Regions from separate parts of the Streptosporangium sp. NPDC000509 genome, predicted to be linked through region 1. Evidence: predicted binding sites of a transcription regulator. Region 1 holds the regulator's gene; the other holds the start of a gene.
The links. Region 1 encodes LexA, which represses DNA repair genes until DNA is damaged. Its sites were predicted from a motif close to TCGAACANNTGTTCGA; they were not measured.

Region 1 (9,328 bases):
CCGTCGCGCCAGTTGGTCATGACGACGTCACGGCGCTCCCAGACCAGCTCGTCATAGGGATGCACGCCTGGCGTGGTGAAGATGCGCTTCATCTTCAGACCCTTACGTGGCCTCTTGCCTCCACGTGTCACCGCACCGGCGGTCTCCGTCATGACTTCCCCCTCCTGGGGCTCCGTGGAACCCTCGAATCGGACCACACCAACGCGCCGCATCACCCCCGGCGCCCGGGGTCTGTATCAGTCCTGCTTGGTGGAGCGCTCCGCCCGGAGCCGCTCGATCTCCGCCTCGAAGTCGGCCAGCGTCTCGAAACCGCGATAGACGGAGGCGAACCGTAGGTACGCCACCTCGTCCAGTTCGCGGAGCGGGCCCAGGATGGCCAGCCCGACCTCGTGGGCCGCGATCTCGGCGCATCCGGTGGCCCGGATGCTCTCCTCGACCCGCTGGCCCAGCTGCGCCAGGGAATCCTCACTGACGGACCGCCCCTGGCACGCCCGCCGGACCCCGGCGATCACCTTGTCCCTGAAAAACGGCTCCGTCACACCGCTGCGCTTGCTCACCATGAGCAGAACGGTCTCCTGCGTGGTGAACCTGCGCCCGCATTCCGAGCACGTGCGCCTGCGGCGGATCGCCCCGCCGTCCTCGGTGGCCCGGCTGTCGATGACTCGCGTGTCCAGATGGCGACAGAACGGACAATGCACGCGTGTCGCCTCCTTGACCTACCGAAGCGGCCGACCCACCTCACCTACCCACGACACGCACGGCCAGACGCCCGCGCACACATCTCGAAGAGTCGAGATGCGGTAATGGAAACACAAGCTGTGGTGAAGTGTTGCGATGCAGCCACTAGATGTTGTGGTCCAACCGTAGAAGTGCTCGACCATGAACGCAAGTTGAAACGACCTTGCGGCACGAAGTCGCTGATCAGCCCGCACATCCCGGCGTGTCGCCACCCATGCGAGACCCCTCTCGCCCCGGACGCCTCTCGTCTCACAGTCGCCCCAGGCGACCCGTCGGACGAGCCCCTCGTATCCCCTCTCACCCCCCTCGCCCCACCCGCGCCGCCGACCCGCCTCACCCCTGCGGAACGGAGGCCCGCCCCTCTCGCCGGCCGCCCCGCCGGAGCCCGGCCGGGCGCCGCGGCGGTCCCACGAGCCCCGGCCCGATCGCCGGAGCCCGGACCGGCCTCACCTCACGGAGACGAGGCCCTCCGGGAGATAGAGCCGGGTCCCCGGCCGGACCTCCGAGCCGGACAGCCCGTTGAGGTCCATGATGCGACGGACCGCCGAGCCGGTGTCCGCCTCCTTCGTCAACGCGTCCGCGATCTCCCACAGCGTGTCGTCCGCGTGCACCGTGATCCGCGGCAGCCCCTCAAGGCCCGCCCGCTCGTCCGCCGCGACCATGTCGATGCGTCCGCCGATCCAGAGCACCGCCAGGCTGAACAGTGCGAGCACCGCCACCACGACGATCCTTCCACGCCGGGTGAGTCGAAGGGGCCGCCGAACCGCTCCCTTCCGGCCGACACCCGGCCGGCGGGTGCCCGCCGAGGATGCCGTCGCCGATCGCGGCGCCCTCCTCGGCCCGGCCCCGCGTCCGGCTCCCCGTTCCGGGTCACGCCCGGACCACTGTCCCCGCTCACGGCCGGGGCTCCACCCCCGCCCACGCCCGAGCGACCGCCTCGCCTCGCGGCCAGGACTCCGCCCGGGCTCACGCCCGGACGCCCCGCCGGGCTTTCGCTCGGACTCACGCGAGGCCCGCCCCGACTCTCGCCCACGCTTCCGCCCGGACTCCCGAGCGGATTCCCGTCTCATCTCGCGGCCGGACCTTCGCGCAGCCTCACGGCCGGATCCTCGCCCGGGCTCACGCTCGAAGACCCGCTCGGGCTCCCCGCCGGACCTTCGCCCCGGCTCGCGGCCGAGGCGCGCCCTCGGCACCGGTCCTGACACCGGCACCGAGTCCCACACGGCCTCCCACCCCTGCTTCGCCTCGGACCTCCGCCCGGACTCCGGCGCGGGACCGGGCTCCGGCTCCGGTCTCGGGGGCGGCACGAGCCGCAGGCGCGGCGCTCCCGCTGATCGCTGCGCCGCCCGGGACCTCGGCGCGATCCTGGATCGTGGTGTCGTCGCGGTCGGTTTCACGGTGGCCCCCCATCCCCTCGACCTGGCCGAACACATGTCGAAGAAAGATCGGTGAATCGAACACGATGTCGATCGAACTCCCGTACGATGTTGTACACCACGGCGTCGCCGATTTCGAGGACATTCGAACAATTGTTTGAGTATGATCTTCGGCCGAGGTATGGTCGCTGTGTGCGACGTGTTAAATACAGACCGGGAGGCGAGGAGTTCGTATGAGCCAGCACAACGAGAACGGTTCGGCCGCCAGCGACCTGGCGGTGCGAAGGCGTGACTCCCTTGGCCTCACCCCCAGGCAGCGGAAGATCCTTGAGGTGATCCGCGATTCCGTGCAGCAGCGCGGCTATCCGCCGTCCATGCGGGAGATCGGCGAAGCGGTGCAGCTCACCAGCACCTCCAGCGTGTCGCACCAGTTGACGGCTTTGCAGCGCAAGGGCTACCTGCGGCGTGATCCGCACCGCCCCCGCGCCTTGGAGGTCCGCCTTCCCGGCGAGCCCGTGCTGTGGGTTGATCCCGACTCCGGTGAGGACGAGACTCCGGTCAGCCGTCCGACCGCCGCCTATGTGCCCCTCGTCGGTCAGATCGCCGCCGGTGGCCCCATCCTCGCCGAGGAGAGCATCGAAGACGTCTTCGCCCTGCCCAGGCAGCTTGTCGGTGAGGGCACGCTCTTCCTCCTCCAGGTGACCGGCGACTCGATGATCGAGGCCGCCATCGCCAACGGTGACTGGGTGGTCGTGCGCCAGCAGCCGGTCGCCGACAACGGCGACGTGGTCGCCGCGATGATCGACGGCGAGGCCACGGTCAAGACCTTCAAGCGCAGAGACGGCCACGTCTGGCTGGTCCCGCACAACCCCAACTACGACCCGATCCCCGGCGACGAGGCCACCGTGCTCGGCAAGGTCGTCGCGGTCCTCCGCAAGCTCTGACGCGAGCGTCCCACGCAGGCTCCTCACCGCTCTCCACGGGCTCCGGCCCGTGGAGGCGTCGCCGCCTGAGAGCGTCACCCGGCACGCGGGTCCGGACCGAGCCACACCGTGGCCACGCGAGCTCGGCATCACGCGCCTCCGGCTTTCTGTGCGACACGCCATAGAACGACACGCCGGATGGGGCCCGACATCAGATGTCGGGCCCCATCCGGCGTTCTCAGGTGATGGGACATCCCCGGGAAGATCTCTCGCCGGCGGGCACGGAAACCCACCCGGCGAGGCCGAGATGGAGGCCCGCCGCTTGAAGCGGCACGGGTTCTCCCCCGAAGTGGTCACGGGGACACGCCGGCCGAGTTGACGCGCGACACCCGGGATGCCCTCGCAAGGGCACCCCGAGTCCGTAACGACCCCGCGAGACGGCCGCGGCCACGACGGTCATTCAGCGGTCCGTCGTCCGCGGCGAGGGCACGCGGGACGACTACGGCACGATGTTGACCAGCTTGGGCGCGCGGACGATCACCTTGCGCGGCGTGCCGGACAGGAAGGGCTGAACCTTCTCCGACCGCAGGGCCAGCGACTCCAGGTCCGCCTCGGAGATCTCCGGGGAGACCTCCAGCCGGTCGCGCACCTTGCCCGCGACCTGGACGACGCAGGTGACCGACTCCTGGACCAGCAGCGCCGGGTCGGCCACCGGCCAGCCCGCGGTGGCGACCGAGGCGGCGTGTCCCAGCCGCTCCCAGCCCTCCTCCGCCGCGTACGGCGCGACCAGGGACAGCATGACCGCGAGGGTCTCGGCGGCCTCCCTGACCGCCGGGTCGGCGGCGCCGGGGCCGGAGTCGATGGCCTTGCGTGCCGCGCTCGTCAGCTCCATCATGCGGGCCACCGCGACGTTGAAGCGGTGGGACTCGACCAGCTTGGTGACCTCGTCGATGGTGTGGTGGACGACCTTGCGCAGGTTCAGGTCTCCCGCGGTGACGTCGACGCCGGGCGCGGAGGCCGCGCCGGCCTCCGCCATCACGCGGAACGCGCGGGCGAGGAACTTCTGCGAGGCCGCCGGGGAGACGTCGGACCAGTCGATGTCGTCCTCGGGCGGTCCGGCGAAGACGACGGTCAGCCTGACCGCGTCGACACCGTAGGCGTCGATCTGCTGGCCCAGGTCGACGCCGTTGCCCAGCGACTTGGACATCGCCTTGCCCTGGTTGATGACCTGCCCCTGGTTCAGCAGACGGGTGAAGGGCTCGACGAAGTCGACCATTCCCATGTCGTGCAGGACCTTGGTGAAGAACCTGGCGTACAGCAGGTGCAGCACGGCGTGCTCGACGCCGCCGATGTACTGGTCGATCGGACCCCACCTGCGCACGCGCTCGACGTCGAACGGCCCCTCGTCGTAGGCCGGGTCGACGTAGCGCAGGAAGTACCACGAGGAGTCGACGAAGGTGTCCATCGTGTCGGTGTCGCGCTTCGCCGGGCCGCCGCACTTGGGGCAGGAGACGTTGACCCAGTCTTCGGCCGAGGCGAGCGGGGAGATGCCCTTGGGCGCCAGGGCCTCGCCACGCATGTCGGGCAGGGTGACGGGCAGCTGGTCGTCGGGGACGGGGACCTCGCCGCAGTCGGCGCAGTGGATGATCGGGATCGGGCAGCCCCAGAAGCGCTGGCGGGACAGCAGCCAGTCGCGCAGCCGGAAGTTGACCGTGAAGTGACCGGTGCCCCGCTCGCTCAGCACCTCGATGATCTTCCGGATCGCCTCGGCCTTGGCCAGGCCGTCCAGCGGGCCGGAGTTGACCATCGCGCCGTCACCGGTGGTGGCGACACCGGTCTCGCCGGGATCGGCCAGACCGGTGTGCACGACCACCCGTACCGGCAGGTCGAAGGTACGGGCGAAGTCCAGGTCGCGCTGGTCGTGGGCGGGCACGGCCATGATGGCGCCGTGGCCGTAGTCGGACAGCACGTAGTCGGCCGCCCAGACCGGCATACGCTCACCGTTGACCGGGTTGATCGCGTACCGGCCCAGGAAGACGCCGGTCTTCTCCTTCTCGGTGGACAGCCGGTCGATGTCGGACAGCTTGGACACCTCGACCCGGTATGCCTCGAACGCCTCGCGCCGGTCGTCGGTGACGATCTCCTCGGCCAGCGGCGCGTCCGGGGCGACCACGAAGAAGGTGGCGCCGTACAGGGTGTCGGGACGGGTGGTGTAGACGGTGACCGGCTCGTCCCGGCCCTCGATCACGAAGTCGACGTCGGCACCCTCGGAGCGGCCGATCCAGTTGCGCTGCATCGTCAGCACGCGCTCGGACCAGCCGCCTTCCAGCAGGGACATGTCGTCCAGCAGCCGGTCGGCGTAATCAGTGATCTTGAAATACCACTGGGTCAGCTCGCGACGGACGATCTCGGCGCCACAGCGCTCGCACCTGCCGTCCTTGACCTGCTCGTTGGCGAGCACGGTCTGGTCGTTCGGGCACCAGTTGACCAGGCCGCCCTTGCGGTAGGCCAGGCCACGCTCGAAGAAGCGGTTGAAGAGCCACTGGGTCCATTTGTAGTACGAGGTGTCGCTGGTGTGCAGACGGCGGGACCAGTCGAAGGAGATCGCGTAGCGCCGGTAGGAGTTGGCCTGGGTCTCGATGTTGGCGTAGGTCCACTCCGCCGGGTGCGCGTTGTGCTTGATCGCGGCGTTCTCGGCGGGCAGGCCGAAGGAGTCCCAGCCGACGGGGTGCAGCACGTTGTAGCCGCGCTGGACCCAGTAGCGGGAGATGACGTCGCCCAGGGCGAACACCTCGGCGTGCCCCATGTGCAGGTCGCCCGAGGGATAGGAGAACATGTCGAGCATGTAGCGCCGCTCGCGCGGGTCGGCGGGGTCGTCGGAGGCCCGGAAGGGATCCAGTTCCTCCCACCTGCGCTGCCACTTGACCTGCAGGGCCTGCGGGTCATAGTGCTGCTCGTCGCTCTGCATGTCGGCTCGCTCGCTCACGTCGATCTTCCTCGGGGTATGCCTGCGTGGATGGTCCGACCCGTCCGGCCCAATGCAAAAACCCCCCGCTCACGCGGAGGGCAGCCGCATCGGCAGGGCGCTCAGGGACGGGAAGGCCGATGCGGCCCGATAAGCAGGGTCGCGGCACGCATAGGGCAAGACTATCGCAGCCCGCAAGGCGTATTCGTGGCCGACGAGAACAGGGCCGATCACGGCAAACAGGAGACAGGATCCGGCCAGGTCAGCAGAATGGAGGCTCCCGTTCTCCCGGGGGCAACGAGACCCGATGGCTATACGCCTGTTGTGACCTCGTATGTCTCTCGCGTTTACTCTTCTAACCGTGGCACATTCAGCAGAGTCGGGGCAGGGCCCGGATCCGATGGAGGTCGGCCTGCCCATGCAGGATCCGCCGACCGACCCCACCGGACTCCAGTTCAGGGGGGCGTTCTCCAGTTTCCCTGCGAGCCCCCCCGTCTCACGTGAGACCATGCCCAATACGCCTAATTCGGGCACCCGCGCGGGAGGTAAGGAAAGCATGGCCTCGGAGCAGTCCAGCCAGTCCCACCTGCCTTCGGCATGGCCGGAGGCTGCCGAGCCGTCGCCCTCGTGGTCGAACGATTCGCTTGGCACCGGACCCCGGCTGCCCCTCCCGCAGGACGAGCAGCAGAGCGGCAACGGCCCCTCCTGGCAGACCTCACCCGGCGAAGGACAGCGCGCCTCCACATCCCAGGCCGACCTCCCCGGCGGCGGCCGGTCCCAGAGCACCCCGCCCCAGAGCGACGGCCGCCCGCAGAGCCCCCAGGCCGACGGCTGGGCGCAAGCCTCGGCCCCGCAGAACAACGACGGCTGGGCACAGGCGACCAACCCTCAGGTCAGCAGCTGGCCTGATGCCTTCAGTCCGCGCAACGACGGCTGGGCGCAAGCCTCGGCCCCGCAGAACAACGACGGCTGGGCACAGGGGTCCGGTTCTCAAGCAGACGGCTGGGCACAGGCATCCGGTTCACAGGCCGACGGCTGGGCACAGGCGTCGGCCCCGCAGAACAACGACGGCTGGGCGCAAGGATCCGCCGCACAGGCCGGCGGCTGGGCGCAGGCGTCGGGTCCGCGGGGCATCGACAACCGGCACCAGACCCCACCCGGCAACGGCAACGGATGGCCGCAGCCCACCTCCCCCCAGTCCCACAACGGCGACCAGCGCCAGGCCCCCCAGACGGACTCCCCCGGCGGCCGGCCCCAAGCAGCCACTCCCGACGACACCTGGCCCCCCACCCCGCCCCACAGCGACCGCACCCAAAACCCGCAGGCCGACAGCTGGGCACAGGCGACCAGCCCGCAGGCAGGCGGCTGGGCACAGGCCTCGGCTCCCCAGAACAACGACGGCTGGGCACAGGGGTCCGGTTCTCAAGCAGACGGCTGGGCGCAAGGATCCGGTTCACAGGCCGACGGCTGGGCGCAGGCATCGGGTCCGCGGGGCACCGACAACCGGCACCAGACCCCACCCGGCAACGGCAACGGATGGCCGCAGCCCACCTCCCCCCAGTCCCACAACGGCGACCAGCGCCAGGCCCCCCAGACGGACTCCCCCGGCGGCCGGCCCCAAGCAGCCACTCCCGACGACACCTGGCCCCCCACCCCACCCCACAGCGACCGCACCCAAAACCCGCAGGCCGACAGCTGGGCACAGGCGACCAGCCCGCAGGGGAACGCCCAGCGGCAGGGTTCCGGCGCGGCGGGTGAGACGTGGCAGGCCACCGCACCGGGGCAGCCCTCCGGTCGCCCCTCGGCGGAGAACAACGCGTGGCCGCCGGCGCAGGCGGAGAACGCCGCTTGGCCGCCCACCTCTCCGGCGGGCGGTGACACCTGGCCCCCGGCCTCCCCGGGAAACGCGGGATTCGCCGAGGCCCCCACCTCGACGTTCTCCCCCGCCTGGGCGAACGGTGACGCTCCGGCCGCTCGCTCCGGCGGCGCCCTCCCCGGCACCGCTCAGGGTTCCCAAGCCGGCGCCACCCCCTTCGGCGGCAGCTCACCCGATGGCGGCCACCCGAACGGCCCCCAGAACGGCGGCGACTCCGGCGGCGAAAACGCCCGGCGCGGTTACGGCGTGCCCGACAACCCCGCCATGTGGGCCCTGGCCGCGGCGAACGCGGCGGCCCCCAACGCGTCCTCGGCTCTGGGAGCACCCCCTGTTCACCCCGGAGCCGACCCGCGACAGGGCGGACCCCAGCAGGGGCAGTCCCAGCCAGGCCAGCCTCAGCCTGGTCAGGCGAACCAGCCTGGCCAGCCCGGCCATCATCTGAGTCGTGACCCGTCCGACCCGAACAAGCCGTTCGTCACCGCGGGTCAGATCAGCGGCCCGAAGACACCTCCGCCGGAGCGCCAGCAGGAGTTGTGGAACACGGTCTTCGGCGACAACTATCAGGCCATCGAGGACGAGGAGGACGGGGAGCGGGGCCGACCGGTCTGGATCTTCGCGCTCGCCGGATCCGTGGTCATCGCGCTGCTCGGCGCGGTGCTCTGGGCCTTCCTGGCCGGGCCGCTCGCCTCGGCCGACGAGGAGATCCCCGCCGATCCCAAGCCCGCGGCGACCCAGAAGTCGACCAAGCCCGCCGCCATCGGCCGTCTGCCGCGCTTCACCGGCGACGCCTCACCGGTGGTCGGTACGCTCACCGACCAGCAGGCGGGGATCACCCTGGCACAGCTCGGTGCCCCCTGGCGGCAGGACCAGCGTCCCGGCATGCCCGCCAGCTACGGCTTCACGACCCGCCAGTACCTCCCCGCGGGCCCGGACTCCACGGGCAAGACCCAGTTCGCCCAGCTGATGTCGGGTCCGCTCTCCCCGCGTTTGAAGGCGAAGTACACCTCGCCGGAGAACCTCGCACCGGTGATCAACGCGGTCGCCTCCAGCGGGCGCAACAAGTTCTTCCCCGAGGGCAACACCGCCCGCAAGACCGCCCAGCAGACCCTGTCGGTGAACGGCCTGCCCGGCCAGCTCGCCGCGTATGAGATCACCTCGGGCGACTCGAAGACGACCATGGTCGTGGCCGCCGTGAGCACCGGCGCCGACCTGCCCGCGATCGTCTACATGTCGGTGCCGGACAGCAAGAAGGAGTTGCTCCCCGACATCAACACCGTCTTCAAGTCGATCCGCGCGCTGGAGCGGTGAGCACCGCTCCCGTTCTGAGGGGCGAGGAGCACCGGAAGGTCACGTAAGGCTAGAAGGTGCACCTCATCCGCTTGATGCCGTTGATGAAGCTGGAGCGCAGACGGTCGGGCTCCCCCTCGGAACGGATGTCGGGCAGGCGGGT
Region 2 (9,328 bases), on a different contig from region 1:
AACCGCCCCCGCGATCTGGTCCAGGGGCGCCGCCTCATCGAGGGCGGCCAGCGCCTCGACGTCGATCGCCTCACCGACCCTGCGATAGCGTTGCGCGATTGTACGGTGGCGTAACCTCGCCGCCGGGTGTTTGGCGAAGGGCTCGATGTGGTAGTGGTGGATTCGTGACGCTTTCTGTTGCGCAGATCGACCGGGAAACCGACCAGCTGGTGGGCGAGTGGCTCACCCTGACCGAGGTGGCCAGAAGGCTCAACCTGAGCGCCGGTCGCGCCAAGCAACTTCTCAAGGACCGTAAGCTCATCGGAGTGCGCAGGGGCGGTGGAGAGCCACAGGTCCCCGCCGTGTTCCTCGTCGACGGAGAAGTGATCAAGGGCCTTCCCGGGACCCTCACGGTGCTCCTGGACGCCGGATACGACGACGTCGAATCCCTTCGCTGGCTTTTCACTCCCGACGACACGCTGCCGGGCTCACCGGTGGACGCGATCGTGGCGGGCCGCCACACCGAGGTGAAGAGACGTGCCCAAGCCCTCGGTTTCTGACGCCCGCCTGTATCTCTGCACGGACGGGCGCCGAGACCGGGGAGACCTCGCGGACTTCCTCGACGCCGCCCTCGCGGGCGGGGTCGACATCGTGCAGCTGCGCGAGAAGGGCCTTGAGGCGCGCGAGGAGCTCGACCTCCTCGCCGTCTTCCGCGAGGCCTGCGACCGGCACGGCGCCCTCCTGGCGGTGAACGACAGGGCCGACATCGCGTACGCGATCCGTCCCGACGTGCTCCACCTCGGCCAGGATGATCTGCCGGTGCGGGTCGCGCGCGACATGCTCGGCGACGACATCCTCATCGGGCGTTCCACTCACGCCCCCGAGGAGGCGTCCGCCGCGGCCGTCGAGCCCGGAGTCGACTACTTCTGCTGCGGCCCGATCTGGCCGACCCCTACCAAACCGGGAAGATCCGCCCCGGGCCCCGGTCTGCTCAGGCACGCCGCGGCCCTGGAGACCGACCGGCCATGGTTCGGCATCGGCGGCATCGACCTCGCCAACCTGGAGGAGGTCATGTCGTACGGCGTGCGCAGGGTCGTGGTCGTCCGGGCGATCACCGAGGCCGACGACCCCAAGGCGGCGGCGGCGGAGTTCAGGCGGAGGCTGGACGCCCCCGCCTGAGGTTTCCGCCGCTCCCGTGACTCGCCGCCCGGCGGGCCCGTGCCCACGGGCGGGCGGATCGCCTTGATCGTCGGCCCGGTCCTGTTCGCCGCCCGCCGGGAGCCGGCTCTGCCGGGAGCCGCTCCGTCGTGGGCGACCACGCCGCGAGCCGTTCCGCCATGTGCCGCTCCGTCATGTGCCGGGTACGGTCAGGTCCGCCGGGAGGTGGCGGCCACCGCGAGGTCGGCCAGGGCCACGCGGGCCTCGGGGAGGATCGGTGCGCCCTCCAGCGAACCGAGGGCGTTCTCCAGATACCCCTTGATCAGGTCCTCGCACGCCACGAGAGCCCCCGTCTCCTCGATGATCTGGCGCAGCCGGTCGATCCCCGTCTCGTCCAGGCCCGGGTCGCCGAGCGTGGTGCGCACCACCTGGGCCTGGGACTCCGAGGCCACGGCGAGCGTGCGGGCGATGAGCATCGTCCGCTTGCCCTCGCGAAGATCGTCGCCGGCCGGTTTGCCGGTCTCGTCCGGGTCGCCGAACACGCCGAGGATGTCGTCGCGCAGCTGGAAGGCGATGCCCACCGACTGCCCGTACTCCTCGCAGAGCCGGTCGATCCAGGGCTCCCTGCCCCGGGCCGCCAGCACCAGGCCGAGCCTGAGCGGCTGCTCCACGGAATACTTGCCGCTCTTGAAGAGGGCGACCCGCAGCGCGCTTTCGAAGGTGCCCTCGCCGTGCGCCTGCTCCAGCAGGTCGAAGTACTGACCGCACATCAGCTCGGTGCGCATGTCGTCGTGGACCTTCTGCGCCGCCGCCAGGGAGGCGGCCGGCAGGCCGCTGTTGCGCCACATCTCACCGGACCAGATGAGCATCAGGTTGCCCAGCAGGATGGCGGCCCCCTCGCCGAACTGCTCGGCCGAACCGTGCCAGCGGGCCTTCCTGTGCAGGTCCTCGAACCTGCGGTGCGCCGAGGGCATGCCCCGGCGCAGATCGCTGGCGTCCATCACGTCGTCGTGCACCAGAGCGCTGGCCTGGAGCAGCTCAAGCGAGGCCGCGGCGGAGAAGATGGCGGGCTCCTCGCCCCCGCCCGCACCGTGCCAGCCCCAGTAGCAGAAGGCGGGGCGCAGCCGCTTGCCACCCGCGAGGAAATCCTCGGCCGCAGAGATGAGCGGCGCCAGCTCGGGAGCGCTGACCTGTGGGCGCTGTTGTTCGACGAATCGCCGAAGAGAACGATCCACCTCGGACCGGATCATGTCCAACGCGGCTACAGAAGTGATCATCGAATACCTCCAGTGTGGAGACCCTGGGCTTCAGCTCTGGGGGGAAAACGCGGTACGGCGCCGTGCATCCCGGCGTCGTGACCGGCGGTGATGACACCCCGACCACCGTACGCATGATGGACAAGATCCTCTCCACCGGTCCGGCGGAGAGGTGGAACGCCTGTGGAGCCGGTGTGGGGCACGACACCTCCGGGTTCCTTGCGACTGAGGATGAGGCAGGGAACCCAATCTATGAAAATTGGAATCCCCCGGCTTTGACGGCGTGAGGAGGTCAGGTAATGAGATTAACGGTCCAAGGGGACATTTCGATCTAGAGGGGTGGTGGTTTACGTGCTAATTGTGACAAGTTCGCGCCACGCCCGGCGAAGATGATCTGATCGGACGGCCGAGCGGCCGGGCAAGTATCCTTGACCCCATGGCTCTGGGTCGCGCGTCTGTCCTTCCTGATCGTGTCGCCACCGTCCGCGAACTCCTCGCTGCCGGTGCCCGCTCGTTCTCCTTCGAGTTCTCCCCCCCGAAGACCGACGAGGGGGAGCGTCAGCTCTGGCGCGCCGTCCGTGAGCTGGAGTCGCTGCACCCCACCTTCGTGTCCGTCACCTACGGCGCCGGCGGCAGCACCCGAGACCGCACGGTCGACATCGTCGAGCGGATCGCCCACGAGACCACGCTCACCCCGGTCGCCCACTTCACCGCCGTCAACCACTCCGTCCGCGAGCTGCGCCATCTGATCGGCCGCTTCGCGGGAGCGGGCGTGCGCAACATCCTCGCCGTGCGGGGCGACCCGCCCGGCGACGTGACGGGCGAGTGGGTGCGCCACCCCGAGGGCGTCCTGTACGCCGAGGAGCTGGTCCGGCTCATCCGGCAGTCCGGCGACTTCTGCGTGGGCGTGGCCGCCTTCCCGTACAAGCACCCCAGGTCGGCCTCGATCGAGTCCGACACCGACTACTTCGTGCGCAAGTGCCGTGCGGGCGCCGACTACGCGATCACCCAGATGTTCTTTCGTGCCGAGGACTACCTGCGGTTGCGTGACCGGGTGGCCGCCGCCGGCTGTGACACGCCGATCATCCCCGGCATCATGCCCGTCACGCAGATGAGCACCATCGCCAGGTCCGAGCAGCTCTCCGGCGCGCCGTTCCCGCCGGAGGTGGCCGAGAGGTTCGCGGCCGTCGCCGACGACCCGGCCGCGGTGCGCAGCCTCGGCATCGAACACGCCGCCGAGCTCTGCCAGACCCTGCTCGACGAGGGCGCGCCGGGCATCCACTTCATCACCTTCAACCGCTCAAGCGCGACCCGGGAGGTCTTCCAGGCGCTCGACCACACGCCGGAGATCGCCCCGCTGCCGACCTGAGACCGCGGATCCTTCGGGACGGCTCAGCCGCCCAGCGGCAGGGGAGTCCCGAGGATCGCGTAGCGCTCGTGCCCACCGGGGAAGACGAACTGCGTGAGCAGGTCCACGAAGCCGATACTGCGATAGAGGTGGCGTGCCGCGGTGGGCCGGTCGCGGGTCGACAGCACGGCGGTGCGCTCCAGGCGGCCCGCGCACATCCCCGTGATCATCGCCCGGCCGATGCCCTTGCCCTGGTAGTCGGGGTGGACGTGGATCTCGGCGAGCTCCAGCGCGTCGCCCAGCCAGCCGCGGGCGCCGCCCTCTCCGTACTCGTCCGCGAGGGCTCGCCTGACCACGTCGTGCCACCACTGCCCGGGAACCCCGTGGAAGCCGTAGGCGATGCCCACAGGAGTGCCGTCGGGGAGCTCGGCGAACAGGCAGGTGAAGGCGGGATGAGTGGCGTGGTTTCCCATGATGAGCCTGCGGCCGGCGATCTGGTCGGCCGGAGGGTTCATCGCCTCGGTGTAGACGCCGAGGACCGCGTCCAGCCGGAGCGTGAACTCGTCGGGGCCGATCCGTCGCAGTCCGATCACGCGTCGCACCCTAGCAGGGTGGCCGTGGCACGGGTCACCGTGTGGCGAGGGAGGGTCGTCCGGCGCTCACCAGGGAGTTTCCCGGCCTTTCCCACCCGCCTGCCGACCCGGTCACGAAGGGCCTGACCGGCTTCTCGCGACCGCGCCCGGAGCCGTGCGGCTCCGGGCACGGTCGCGAGCGTCGTGCGCACGAAGCGCCGGCGTGCTCGCCCGCGGTCCGTTCGGTGTGGGACCGGTCGTGTCGCGCGTACGAGCCCGCCGGGTCGCGGGCGCGCAGGCCCGGGGTGGGCACGGAGCCCGTGGGCACCGAGTTCAAAAGCCGCGCGAAGCCGTTATTCGACCTCGACGGGCACCCCGCCGGTGATGCGGACGAGCTCGTCGAAGGAGGTCGGGAAGACGGTGTGCGGGTGGCCGGCCGCGGCCCAGACGACCTCGTGCTTGGCCAGCCAGGTGTCGACCAGGGTTCTGACCGGGGCGGGGTGGCCGATCGGGGCGACGCCGCCGATGACCTGGCCGGTGGCCGCCCGCACGAAGGCGGGGGCGGCGCGCTTCACCTTCGCCGCTCCGGCCGTCCTGGCGATCAGGTCGGTGTCGACGCGGTGGGCGCCGCTGGTCAGCACCAGGAGCGGCTCACCGTCGGCGTCGAATATCAGGCTGTTGGCGATGGCGCCGACCTCGCAGCCCAGCTGCGCGGCCGCGGTGGCGGCGGTGGGGGTGGCCTCCGCGAAGATGACGATCTCGCCGGGGACGCCGTGCTCGCGCAGGACGGCGGCGACTTTCTCGATGTTCGGATGCAACTTTTCTGGCACGCGGCCACTCTAAACAGATTGACCGTTGATTGCCGTTTCATGACCGGCTGTCTGCACAGGGAAACCGTGCGCTATGGTCCCTTGACCCGATCCATAGTGATATGAGGAGTTGATCGAAAGTGGGGGTTGGACTGCGGCCGGGAGTGGCCGCGCTGATGACGGCGGGGGCCGTGCTCCTCTCTTCCGTGTCTTTCGTGGGCGTCGCCCTTCCCGCCGGCGCCGCGGCGGCGGGGACGTCGGGTTCCCCGGCCGTCACGGCGGGGGTGACGGGCGTGTCCTCGTTCGTCGCGCCCGGCAAAACGCTCAAGCTCGGTGCGAAGGGCGCCGCGGTGAAGGTGCTCCAGACCCGGCTGGCCGAGCTCGGCTACGCCCCGGGCAGGATCGACGGCCGCTACGGCGGGGCGACCCTGACGGCGATCTGGGCCTTCCAGAAGGTGAACGGCATCTCGCCGACCAGCACCGTGGCACGCAGGACCTGGGACGCTCTGGAGGCTCCCCTGGCGCCGAAGGTGCTCGTCCCCAACGGCAAGCCGACCCGGGTGGAGGTCAACCTCGCCAAGCAGGTGATGGTCCTCTACGTGAACGGCACGGTGAAGCTGATCAGCCACACCTCCTCCGGCAGCGGGATCGCCTACTGCGAGACGGCCACCTGGGAGGGCAGGACCCAGCGGTTCTGCGGCGACGCGCGCACGCCGACCGGCGACTACAAGACCACCTGGCGCAGGGACGGCTGGCACAAGTCCTACCTGGGCCAGCTCTACAACCCGATCTTCTTCAACGGGGGCATCGCCTTCCACGGCGCGCTGTCGGTGCCGCTGGCGCCCGCCTCCCACGGTTGCGTACGACTGCCGATGCACGTGGCGGAGGTCCTTCCCGGGCTGCTCGGTACGGGGGTGCCGGTGCACGTCCGAGGCAGGTTCGTCCGGTAGGGGCGAGCCGGCGGAACGCGAGCCGCCGGTCGTGCCCACGCCGGTCGAGAGCAGGGGCCCCGGGAGACGGTGATCTCCCGGGGCCCTTTCGCGTGCTCCAGGGACCCGAAGATCGAACCTTTGTTCGTCGTTTTACTTGACAGTATTAGTGATCGAATTTATGTTCGATGTGATGACACGGGGCTCGCGGCTCGTGTTCCAAGAGCGGCCGATCGGGTCCATATCGTCGGCAGAGACGATCGGACCAGGTCAGGGCGGACGGGGAGAGGGGAAGCTCCTCGTCCGGCCGTCCGGCGGATTTGTCGGTGGGGTCTGCGAATGTGATACCACCGGCGAAAACGCCGGAGCCGCTTGCGACCAAGGAGGCTGAAGCGCTATGACCCCTCGGCTCGGCGATTCCGGTGGGCCCCGGCTGTCCCCCACGGTGCGGGCACACCTCTCAGACGCGCGCGACTGCCTCGAAGAGGCCGCCGCCGCCCGGACCTCCGCCGCGCGTTACGTCGCGGCCCACCTCGCCGCGCTCAGGGCGGCAGCCGCCGTCCTGGCGGCCCGTCCCCGTCCGATGCAGGGGCGCAGGCGCAGGCTGCGCAGCGCCTGGGAGCTGCTGCCCGAGGCCGAGCCCCGCCTGGCCGAGTGGGCACCCTATTTCGAGACGAGCGCGGCCAAGCGGGCCGCCGCCGAGGCGGGCCTGACCCGCACGGTCTCCTCGCGAGACGCCGAGGAGCTCATCTCCGAGGCTGAGCGGTTCGTCAGCGCCGTGGAGAAGCTGCTCGGTGTCCCGAGCCAGCCCATGCTCCCGGGCCGGATCCCGCTAGCCGGTTAGAGCGGGAGCGGCCCTCCACCCGGGAGCGGCCGCCCGAGCTCATCGGCGCCGTCCCCGTACGTCTCGCCTCCGCCGGTCCCGCCGGCGGGCGCAGGGCGTACGGGGACGTTCTCGTGCCGTCGTCCCCTCGCGCCTCGTTGTTCTCCCAGGCTTTTCTCTTGCCGGTGTTCTCTCACGCCGGCGTGAAGCCGTTGCCGGTGTTCTCTCACGCCGCCGTGAAGCCGGTTTCGCGCAGCCGTTCCCGCTCGGGGCCCTGTCGGCGCTCTTTCTCACGCCGCCGTGGAGTTCTGGCGGGCGGCGCGCTGGCGCAGCAGGAGCATCGCGGCGTCGTCGCTCAGCGGCCTGCCCACGTGGCCGAGCAGGTCGGCGCGCAGGGCGTCCAGCGAGCCCTGGGGGTCGTCGCCCTCCAGCAGGTGCGCCCGCTCCAGCAGCGGATAGAACTCGCCCGCGTCGTCGCGTGCCTCGATGACCCCGTCGGTGTAGAAGAGGACCTGGTCGCCGGGCTCGAAGGGGATGTGGTGCGGCCGCGGCTCGACGGCCTTGAGGGCGCTCATGCCCAGCGGGAGCGCCTCGTCCGGGGGGTCGGCGAACCAGATCCCGCCGTCGGCGTCGAGCACCAGGGGCGCCGGGTGGCCGCAGTTGATGACGGTGATGGTGGAATCGCCGCTGATCTCGGCCAGCACGGCGGTCACGAACTGCTCGCCGGACAGCTCGCGGGTCAGGGCGTTCTCCAGGCGGCCCACGACGCCCTGGAGCGTCCTCTCGTCGTGGGCCGCCTCACGGAAGGCCCCGAGCGCGACCGCGGCCGTCTCCACGGCCTCCAGGCCCTTGCCCTGGACGTCTCCCACGATGATCCGCACCCCGTGCGGGGTGGTGACGACCTCGTACAGGTCGCCGCCGATCCTGGCCTCCGCCGTGGCGGAGGTGTACGAGACGGCCACGCCGATGCCCGGTCCCGCGCGGCGGGGCACCGGGCGCAGCAACACCCGCTGGGCGGCCTCGGCCACCGAGCGCACGTCGGCGAGCTGGCGTTCGTGGCGCAGCCGTCCGGCGCTGGCCAGCACACCGGCCACGGTGACGCCGAGGATGGCGATGAGGGTGATGTTGATGCGGGACGAGAGGATGTCGTTGTAGAGGCCGAGCGCGAAGCACAGCACCAGGGCGACGACGCCGACCACCGTGGTGCGGGTCAGGTCGCAGGCCACGCTGGCGAAGGCCGGGCCGAGGGCGAGCAGCGGCAGCAGGCCGGACGTGGGGCCGGTGCCGAAGTCGATCGCGGCCACCACGGCCATCACGACGAACGGCAGGAGTTTCAGGGTGCTCTGGGTCCGGGTGGTGCCGATCGAGGTCAGCAGCCGCGGAAAGGCGCGCTTCCTGGTCGACCCCGGCTGCGCCGGGGCGGTGCGGAGACGGGTCTTGGGGGTCGATCGAGAGTGATCGATCCGATCATCTCCCCTGGCCATGTCCACCACACCTCGCTAAATGCGTGTCTGCCTTTTCCTACCACAATGGCTGTAGCCCGGGGCGGAACTAAGGACAGGTTCTGCTGAGAACGAGGAGCTCTGCGGGGTGGGTACGCCGGTTGCGGCGCACCCACGACCGGTCAGGGGTCGTCAGAAGGCTTCGACGGCTCGGCGGGCCTCCGGGTCCAGGACACCCCAGCCGATGAGCTCCTCGGTGAGCTCACTGGGGGACTTGTCATAGATCACGGCGAGGGAGCGGAGATCCTCCTGGCGGATGGACAGCACCTTGCCGTTGTAGTCGCCACGCTGGCTCTGGATGGTGGCCGCGTAACGGGCGAGCGCGCCCGCCTTCTCCTTGGGGAGCTGGGCGAGACGCTCAAGGTCGATCACAAGCTTCGGTGTCGGGCCAAGAGGGCTCGGAGCCGAACCCCCCGGCAGCAACTCCGAGACCGGCACCCCGTAGAAATCAGCCAGTTCGGCAAGCTTCTGCACGGTGACGGCACGGTCGCCACGCTCGTAGGAGCCCACGACGACCGCCTTCCAGCGTCCCCGGGACTTCTCTTCGACTCCGTGCAGGGACAGGCCCTGCTGGGTGCGAATGGCACGGAGTCTTGCACCCAGTGACTTGGCGTACTCAGACGGCATGGTGTGGCCCCCCGGCTCTGTTATGTAGTGCTCTCAACTTGATTGTGCTACCTCGCAACTTATGCCCCGTTCACTGGGTTGGTGCCTGAGGCTGGCACCTTCGGTGACCGGTGCGTCAGGGTTCACCCGATAACGCCACGAGGTGTGGTTACGGACAGTGACGGTAAAGCTGTGGGCGCCTAAGGTCAAGCTGATTGGAAAAAAGATGTCGAATCCGATCCGGTGGGGTCCGCGTCAAACGCCGCACTTGTCCTACCCGACATGACAGAAACTTCGATTTTTTCGGTACTTTCGCTTGATTCCCGCGTCTTCTGGATGGCTTGCG

Region 2: ACFY3D_RS01755 (SAV_6107 family HEPN domain-containing protein) is a predicted target of LexA. The motif match lies at 6,185-6,200, and genes of this name have one in related genera.

What each region holds. Positions count from the first base shown of each region.
Region 1 covers NZ_JBIAYX010000015.1:59,211-68,538, reverse strand. Annotated here, with positions in the region: gene ACFY3D_RS26425 (vitamin B12-dependent ribonucleotide reductase) at 1-152, opposite strand, end outside; gene nrdR (transcriptional regulator NrdR) at 237-698, opposite strand; gene ACFY3D_RS26415 (LysM peptidoglycan-binding domain-containing protein) at 1,185-1,457, opposite strand; gene lexA (transcriptional repressor LexA) at 2,348-3,058, shown strand; gene leuS (leucine--tRNA ligase) at 3,537-6,005, opposite strand; gene ACFY3D_RS26400 (hypothetical protein) at 6,559-9,186, shown strand; gene ACFY3D_RS26395 (cytochrome P450) at 9,236-9,328, opposite strand, start outside.
Region 2 covers NZ_JBIAYX010000001.1:458,789-468,116, reverse strand. Annotated here, with positions in the region: gene ACFY3D_RS01795 (NAD(P)/FAD-dependent oxidoreductase) at 1-114, shown strand, start outside; gene ACFY3D_RS01790 (Rv2175c family DNA-binding protein) at 165-539, shown strand; gene thiE (thiamine phosphate synthase) at 517-1,158, shown strand; gene ACFY3D_RS01780 (polyprenyl synthetase family protein) at 1,347-2,414, opposite strand; gene metF (methylenetetrahydrofolate reductase [NAD(P)H]) at 2,830-3,762, shown strand; gene ACFY3D_RS01770 (GNAT family N-acetyltransferase) at 3,786-4,334, opposite strand; gene ACFY3D_RS01765 (YbaK/EbsC family protein) at 4,667-5,143, opposite strand; gene ACFY3D_RS01760 (L,D-transpeptidase family protein) at 5,263-6,072, shown strand; gene ACFY3D_RS01755 (SAV_6107 family HEPN domain-containing protein) at 6,449-6,895, shown strand; gene ACFY3D_RS01750 (PP2C family protein-serine/threonine phosphatase) at 7,165-8,358, opposite strand; gene ACFY3D_RS01745 (transcriptional regulator) at 8,509-9,003, opposite strand.